DNA from 2 places in the Parageobacillus sp. VR-IP genome. Region 1 is predicted to be linked to the other one. Evidence: riboswitches for the same ligand, from Rfam matches in the RefSeq annotation. Region 1 holds a riboswitch; the other holds the start of a gene.
The links. A riboswitch is a leader RNA that binds a small molecule or an ion and turns the genes downstream of it on or off. The one in region 1 is predicted to bind S-adenosylmethionine.
Positions count from the first base shown of each region.

Region 1 (4,049 bases):
TCATCGTAAACATAGCCAATAACGCGATAACAAGATGCCATATACGTCTTTGCTGTTTCATATGTTCGTCCCTTTCTTTTCATAGTGTCCATTATTGTTTATCGGCATGGTTCGACATTTGTTAAGTTTTTTGGCAGAAAAAAAGCAAAGCCCGACTGGCTCTGCCTCCTTTATTCCTTCTTATACGTCCAACCATTTTCTTGATATACTTTTCCTTCCTTCATCAGGCGGCCTAAAGCACGTTTAAAGGCGGCCTTGCTCATATGAAAGCGCGCTTGAATATCAGTAGGATCGCTTTTGTCATGATATGGCATCGCCCCGCCACGGCTTTCTAAATAGGCATAAATGGCCGCCGCGTCTTCGTCTATGCTTTCATGCTTGCGCGGCAACAGGGATACGTTCACCGTCCCGTCTTCTTTGACGGCGATAATCCGCCCTTCCACTGTTTCCCCAAGCCTCGGCGCGTTTCGCCACTGGGATTCATGAACAAAACCGAGATAGCCGATATCGGAGATAAGAAACGCTCCTACTTTAATCACGCGGTAGACGCGCCCGCGAATATTCTGGTTAAATGCTGATTCCGGCGCGCTCACGGCGATTTGTTTCATCGTTTCATCATCGGCAAGCCTAGCAAGAAGGCGGCCGCGTTTATCCGTTTTTAACGAACAATATAATTGATCCCTTCGCTTTGGCCATAACGAGCGAAGCGGCGGCAAATCATCGATGGACACAAGCAAATCTTTGGAAATGCCAATATCGACAAAAACGCCCAATTTCGGAACGACGTCCACCACTTCAACCCAGTCGTAGCAGTTGTTCGTGATTTTCGGCATTTTCATGGCGGCGCATAGCCGCCCGTCGTGGTCATGATATAAAAATACGGTTGCCTCGTCGCCCACCGCAAGCATGTCGTTCGCTTCACTTTTATGCAGCAGCACTTCCTCCATGCCGTTCGTTAAAACGTAGCCAAACGGCGTTTCCCGTTTTACCGTTAATGTCATGATTTCTCCAGGAATTAATCGTTTCATTGCAGCCTCTTCCTTTTGTCTATATTTTCACGCTTATTATTCCCCACTCCAATTGAAAGTTCCACGCAAAACGTCGTTTTTCCCTGCATCACAAGAACGCTGCTATCCGTGTTTGGTCCCCCACTCCTTTTCTTGTTGTGTCCCTTGCCACATTTTACTATAATGAAACTAAATAACGAAAAGTGCTGGAGGTTGTGTATGTCGAAAGAAAGTTCCTTTGATATTGTATCCAAAATCGACTTATCCGAAGTCACCAATGCGATCAACATCGCACTGAAAGAAATTAAAAACCGCTATGACTTTAAAGGCAGCAAAAGCGACATTTCCTTAGAAAAAGACGAACTCGTTCTCATTTCTGACGATGAATTTAAATTGGAACAGCTTAAAGACGTGCTGATCGGCAAGCTCATTAGACGAGGCGTGCCGACGAAAAACATTCAATACGGCAAAATTGAGCCAGCATCAGGCGGCACGGTGCGCCAGCGCGCCAAACTCGTGCAAGGCATCGACAAGGAAAATGCGAAAAAAATCAACACGATCATTAAAAACACCGGCCTGAAAGTGAAAAGCCAAGTACAGGATGATCAAATCCGCGTCAGCGGCAAAAGTAAAGACGATTTGCAAAAGGTCATCGCCGCAATTCGCGAAGCTGATCTGCCGATTGATGTGCAATTTGTCAACTATCGATAAAAAAGATGTTACGGCACTAAGTGCCCGTAACATTTTTTTATGCTCTTCCCCTCTATTTCCACATTTATAAATTCCAATCATTCACGTTCACTATAGTGAATGACACTGTTTTCATTAAATATCAAGTACTAATGCTTTTTCCATGTAAGGATGGGATATTTTCTTGAAAACGATTCCATTATATTGAATATTTTCAGAAAATGCTTTACATTATATATTAATATCAAAACTATATCGTTGAAACGTTTGGCTACAACTTCATAGCGAATTTCTTATCAAGAGAGGGGGAGGGACTGGCCCAGTGAACCCTCAGCAACCTGGCGGAAGCCAAGGTGCTAAATCCAGACAGGCGAAAACGCCTGGAAGATAAGAAGAGACGATACATAAAAAGTCTTCTTCTTATAGAAGGCTTTTTTCTTTTACCATTTTCATAGAACGGGGGAATGAGCGTGGGACTTTTGCAAGACTTAAAAGAACGCATCCTCATCGCCGATGGCGCGATGGGAACGCTATTATACTCGCACGGCGTCGACCGATGTTTTGAAGAACTAAATTTATCGAAGCCGGAAGACATCATTCATATTCATGAAGCATATATCGCCGCAGGCGCCGAGGTCATTCAAACGAATACATATGGCGCCAACTACGTCAAACTCGCCCGCTATGGACTCGAAGACGAGGTGCCGGCGATTAACCGCGCGGCGGTAAGGCTCGCCAAACAGGCGGCGGGAAATAAAGCCTACGTGCTTGGAACGATCGGAGGGTTGCGCAGCATCAATAAAAGCGCCGTTTCCATCGAAGAGGTAAAGCGGACGTTTCGCGAGCAATTGTTTGTGCTGTTAAATGAGGATGTCGACGGCTTGTTGCTCGAAACGTATTACGATTTAGAAGAATTAGAGACAGTGCTTGCGATCGCACGCAAAGAAACAGATAAGCCGATTATCGCGCACGTCTCCCTCCATGAAGTCGGCGTCTTGCAAGATGGCACTCCTCTTGCCGAAGCATTGGCGCGCCTAGAACAGTTGGGAGCCGATGTCGTCGGTCTAAACTGCCGTCTCGGCCCGTACCATATGATCCGCTCGCTGGAGGAAGTGCCGCTGCCAAACAGAGCGTTTCTTTCCGCGTATCCGAACGCAAGCCTGCCGGATTATCGCGATGGACGGCTTGTCTATGAAACAAACACGGATTATTTTAAAGAAACAGCGCTTGCCTTCCGTGAGCAAGGCGTGCGCCTGATTGGCGGGTGCTGCGGCACGACGCCGAAACATATCGAAGCGATGGCAAACGCCTTAACCGATCGGACGCCAGTGCAAACGAAAACGGTCAAACAGCGCCATATTTCCGTTTCCATATCATCAAACGAACCAAACGCGGTGCCGACGCTGCAAGACATCGTCCGCGAGCGCCGTTCGGTGATCGTCGAGCTCGATCCGCCAAAAAAATTAGGGATCGCCAAATTTTTAGAAGGCGCCAAAGCGCTGAAAGAGGCAAACATTGATGCCCTGACACTGGCTGACAACTCGCTGGCTACCCCACGAATCAGCAACATGGCGCTCGGCTCCATCGTCAAACAGCAGCTCGGCATCCGTCCGCTTATTCATATCACCTGCCGCGACCGCAATTTGATCGGGCTGCAGTCGCATCTGATGGGCTTGCATACGCTCGGTATCACCGATGTGCTCGCCATTACCGGCGATCCATCGAAAATCGGCGATTTTCCTGGAGCGACATCGGTCTACGACTTATCGTCTTTCGACTTGATTCGGCTCATTCGCCAATTTAACGAAGGGCTGTCGTATTCGGGAAAACCGCTCGGACAAAAAACGAATTTTTCGATCGCCGCGGCCTTTAATCCGAACGTCCGCCATTTGGATAAGGCCGTAGAGCGCCTGGAGAAAAAAATTCAATGCGGCGCCCACTATTTTATTACCCAGCCGCTTTATTCCGAACGGCAAATCGAGGAAGTGTACGAAGCGACGAAACATCTCGAAACGCCGATTTACATCGGCATTATGCCGCTTGTGAGCGCGCGCAACGCCGATTTTCTTCACCATGAAGTGCCGGGCATTACGCTGTCGGAAGAAATCCGCGCGCGCATGGCGGCATGCGCCAACGACCCAGTGCAAGCGGCGCGCGAAGGGATCGCGATTGCCAAATCGCTCATTGACGCCGCTTTTGACTTATTTAACGGCATCTACCTCATTACGCCGTTTTTACGCTATGAAATCACAGCCGAACTTGTCCGCTATATTCACGAAAAAGAAAAAGCCGCACAAGAAAGGAAGGTACTCCATGGCTAACGCAACACTCGAACAACAGCTTGCCAAAAAG
Region 1 covers NZ_JABVYQ010000001.1:177,234-181,282, reverse strand. The annotation lists gene HT574_RS01015 (BMP family lipoprotein) at 1-61, opposite strand, end outside; gene HT574_RS01010 (CvfB family protein) at 171-1,028, opposite strand; gene HT574_RS01005 (YajQ family cyclic di-GMP-binding protein) at 1,227-1,718, shown strand; SAM riboswitch class I at 1,988-2,091, shown strand; gene HT574_RS01000 (bifunctional homocysteine S-methyltransferase/methylenetetrahydrofolate reductase) at 2,168-4,018, shown strand; gene metH (methionine synthase) at 4,011-4,049, shown strand, end outside.

Region 2 (4,049 bases), on a different contig from region 1:
CCGTTCAGTGCCGGCGAGCTTGCTCGTATAGCCGCTTAAGAAATGGTACATTGCTTGCTCGCGCGTCAGTTTGCTAATTGGCGGCAATACGCCAAACGCGTCTGCGGTTAAGAAAATAATCGTTGATGGGTGGCCGGCGACGCTTGGATCCACGATATTGGCAATGGCCTGAATCGGATAAGCAGCTCGCGTATTTTCCGTTAATGTCGCATCATCGTAATCTGGCATTCTTGTCTGTTCGTCAACCACCACGTTTTCAAGCACTGCTCCGAACCCAATGGCGTCAAAAATTTGCGGTTCTTTTTCGCGGGATAGGTTGATGCATTTCGCATAGCATCCGCCTTCGATATTAAAGATGCCGCGGTTTGACCAGCCGTGTTCGTCATCACCGATTAAGCGGCGGTTTGGATCAGCGGAAAGCGTCGTTTTTCCTGTTCCCGACAGCCCGAAAAATAATGCAACATCTCCTTCTTTGCCAACGTTGGCCGAGCAATGCATAGAAAGAATCCCTTGTTCCGGAAGCAAATAGTTCATCACCGAAAAAATCGATTTTTTCATTTCGCCAGCGTATTCTGTGCCGCCAATTAATACGATGCGGCGTTCAAAAGAAATGATAATAAACGCTTCTGATCTTGTTCCGTCCACCGCAGGATCTGCTTTGAAATTTGGAGCAGAGATCACCGTAAATTGCGCTTCGTGTGTTTGTAATTCCTCTGCACTTGGGCGAATAAATAATTGATGGGCAAATAAATTGTGCCAAGCAAATTCGTTGATAACTTGAATCGGCAAACGATATTTAGAATCAGCGCCGGCAAATCCTTTAAAGACAAAAATCTCATCTTGTTTCATTAAATAATCAAGCACTTTATTATATAAGTTTTCAAACACTTCTTCCGAAATTGGCTGGTTGACGGTTCCCCAATCGATTTTTTCTTTCGTTGCGGCTTCTTCGACAATGTATTTATCTTTCGGCGAGCGTCCTGTATACTTTCCTGTTGTTACCGCTACCGCCCCAGTAGCTGTTAACTGGCCTTCCTTTCGCTGCAACACTTTTTCCACCAGCTGGGCTACCGATAAATTATGAAATACGTTTGGTTGTTGCAATAATAATGAAAGCTTATTGGTCATTTTTGCGATCCCCATGTTCAAAACCTGCCTTTTTTTATTTAAATAATCTCTTCAAATAGTATAACACATTTTTGTTATTAGTCCATACTATTTATGACGATTTATTTTATTTATTTTTCCTTTTTTTTTCAAAAAAAATTCGCCATATTTTGTTGACTTTTCCCGTTTCATTACGATAAGATAAGTCATTGAACGGATACTCTTATCCCGAGTCGGTGGAGGGACAGGCCCAATGAAGCCCAGCAACCGTCACAACTGGAAACATGTGAAATGGTGCTAACCTGTGGCAAGGCGATGTCCTTGAACGATAAGAGTGAAAGGAGCAATACGATTGCAATGACCTTTCCTCACCGTTACAGGAAAGGTTTTTTTATATGAGAAAATGAAATAAGGGAAATGAGTACCGTATCGCCCGCCGTTTGCGGCATCATCATTTTTTGATGTTTGATTAAGGAAAGAGGAGGAAAATGCCGAATGTCAAAAAAAAGACGTTTATTTACTTCAGAGTCTGTAACAGAAGGTCATCCGGATAAAATTTGCGACCAAATTTCCGATGCGATTTTAGATGCGATTTTAGAAAAAGATCCGAATGCTCGTGTCGCCTGCGAAACGAGCGTGACAACAGGGCTTGTGCTCGTAAGCGGAGAAATTACGACATCGACATATGTGGATATTCCAAGAATCGTTCGCGATACGGTTCGCGAAATCGGCTATACGCGCGCCAAATTCGGTTTTGACGCGGATACATGCGCCGTGTTGACATCGATTGACGAGCAGTCGCCGGATATCGCGATGGGGGTCGATCGAGCGTTAGAAGCTCGTGAAGGTCAGATGACTGACGAGGAAATCGAAGCAATCGGTGCCGGAGACCAAGGACTGATGTTTGGATTTGCCTGCAATGAAACGAAAGAATTAATGCCGCTTCCGATTTCTTTGGCGCATCGTTTAGCCCGTCGTTTGGCTGAAGTACGGAAAAAGGATATTTTGCCATATTTACGTCCAGATGGCAAAACACAAGTAACGGTAGAATATGACGAAAACGGCAAACCAGTACGCGTGGATACGATTGTCGTATCCGCACAGCATCATCCGGAAATTACGCAAGAGCAAATTGAACGCGACATTAAAGAACATGTCATTAAGCCGGTTGTGCCAAACGAGCTCATCGATGAAAACACAAAATACTTTATTAACCCGACAGGACGATTTGTCATCGGCGGACCTCAAGGGGATGCAGGTTTAACAGGACGGAAAATTATTGTAGACACGTACGGCGGCTATGCCCGTCACGGCGGCGGTGCGTTCTCTGGAAAAGATCCGACAAAAGTAGACCGTTCTGCGGCATATGCGGCCCGTTATGTGGCGAAAAATATCGTGGCGGCAGGACTTGCCGATAAGTGCGAAGTGCAGCTAGCCTATGCGATCGGGGTAGCAAGACCGGTTTCGATTTTCATTGACACATTTGGCACAGGAAAAGTATCGGAAGACATTTTAATTGAAGTCGTGCGCAACAACTTTGATCTGCGCCCGGCAGGCATTATTAAAATGTTAGATTTGCGTCGTCCGATTTACAAGCAAACAGCTGCTTACGGCCATTTTGGACGCACGGATATCGACCTGCCGTGGGAGCGCACGGATAAAGCAGAAACATTGAAAAAGCAAGCTTTTTCCTTGTCGAAGCAACAATAAATTAATGAATATGGAAAGGAGAGTTACAGCAACTGTAGCTCTCTTTTTTTTTGTTCAAAAAAGCAGATTAAGTTATTTCAGTGGTTTTGCAATCGATATGTTAACGGTGTATTTAAAAAAGGAAATTTTATAGTTTTATTGCTTCAAATCTATGATATAATCAGCATGCTGAATGAATATAAAGAAATGGGTGAAATACACATGTGCGGGTTTATTGGATGTGTTTATGATCATCCAAAAGTGCTAGACGAGCAATGGAAGAAAACGTTTGAAGAAATGAATAATATGATCACGCACCGTGGTCCAGACGACGAGGGGTATTTTTTCGATGACTATGTCCATTTTGGCTTTCGTCGGTTGAGCATTATCGACTTAGAAGGGGGTCATCAACCGTTATCGTACGCAAACGAGCGATATTGGATTATTTTTAATGGAGAAATTTATAACTATATTGAGCTACGCGAAGAGTTGTATGCGAAGGGATACGAATTTGCCACACATTCTGATACGGAAGTGATTATTGCGCTATATAGCCATGAAAGAGAAAAAGCGGTAGAGAAGCTTCGTGGCATGTTTGCATTTGTCATTTGGGATAAAGAAGAAAAAACGATTTTTGCCGCACGTGATCCATTTGGCATTAAACCATTTTTCTATCTTGAAGAAGAAGGGCGGACGTTTTTTGCATCGGAAAAGAAAAGCATCTTGCATGCGACGGAAAACAATGTTCTCGATTATGACGCGCTTCAGCATTACCTAACATATCAATACGTGCCTGAGCCAATGACAATGTCTGTTGGCATTAATAAATTAGAGCCGGGTCATTACATCAAAAAGAAAATCGGTGAACCATTAACGGTACACCGTTATTGGAAAGCGCGGTTTCAGCCAGTATGGAAATCAGAAGATGAATTCGTCAAAGAGATTCGCGATGTTTTGTTTGATTCCGTGCGGGTACATATGCGCAGCGATGTGCCGGTTGGCTCTTTTTTATCCGGCGGAATCGATTCTTCGCTCATTGCTTCGATTGCCAAACAATTTCATCCAAACTTTAAAACTTTTTCGGTCGGCTTTGAAAGAGAAGGATTTAGCGAAATTGGGGTAGCGAAAGAAACGGCTGAGAAATTAGGGGTGGAAAACATCAGCTACGTTATTTCGCCAGAAGAATACATGGAAGAACTGCCGAAAATCATTTGGCATCTGGATGATCCGCTTGCCGATCCAGCGGCTGTTCC
Region 2 covers NZ_JABVYQ010000004.1:36,080-40,128, forward strand. The annotation lists gene pckA (phosphoenolpyruvate carboxykinase (ATP)) at 1-1,143, opposite strand, end outside; SAM riboswitch class I at 1,328-1,442, shown strand; gene metK (methionine adenosyltransferase) at 1,603-2,817, shown strand; gene asnB (asparagine synthase (glutamine-hydrolyzing)) at 3,019-4,049, shown strand, end outside.
Region 2: another riboswitch for S-adenosylmethionine. It lies ahead of metK (methionine adenosyltransferase); the one in region 1 lies ahead of HT574_RS01000 (bifunctional homocysteine S-methyltransferase/methylenetetrahydrofolate reductase).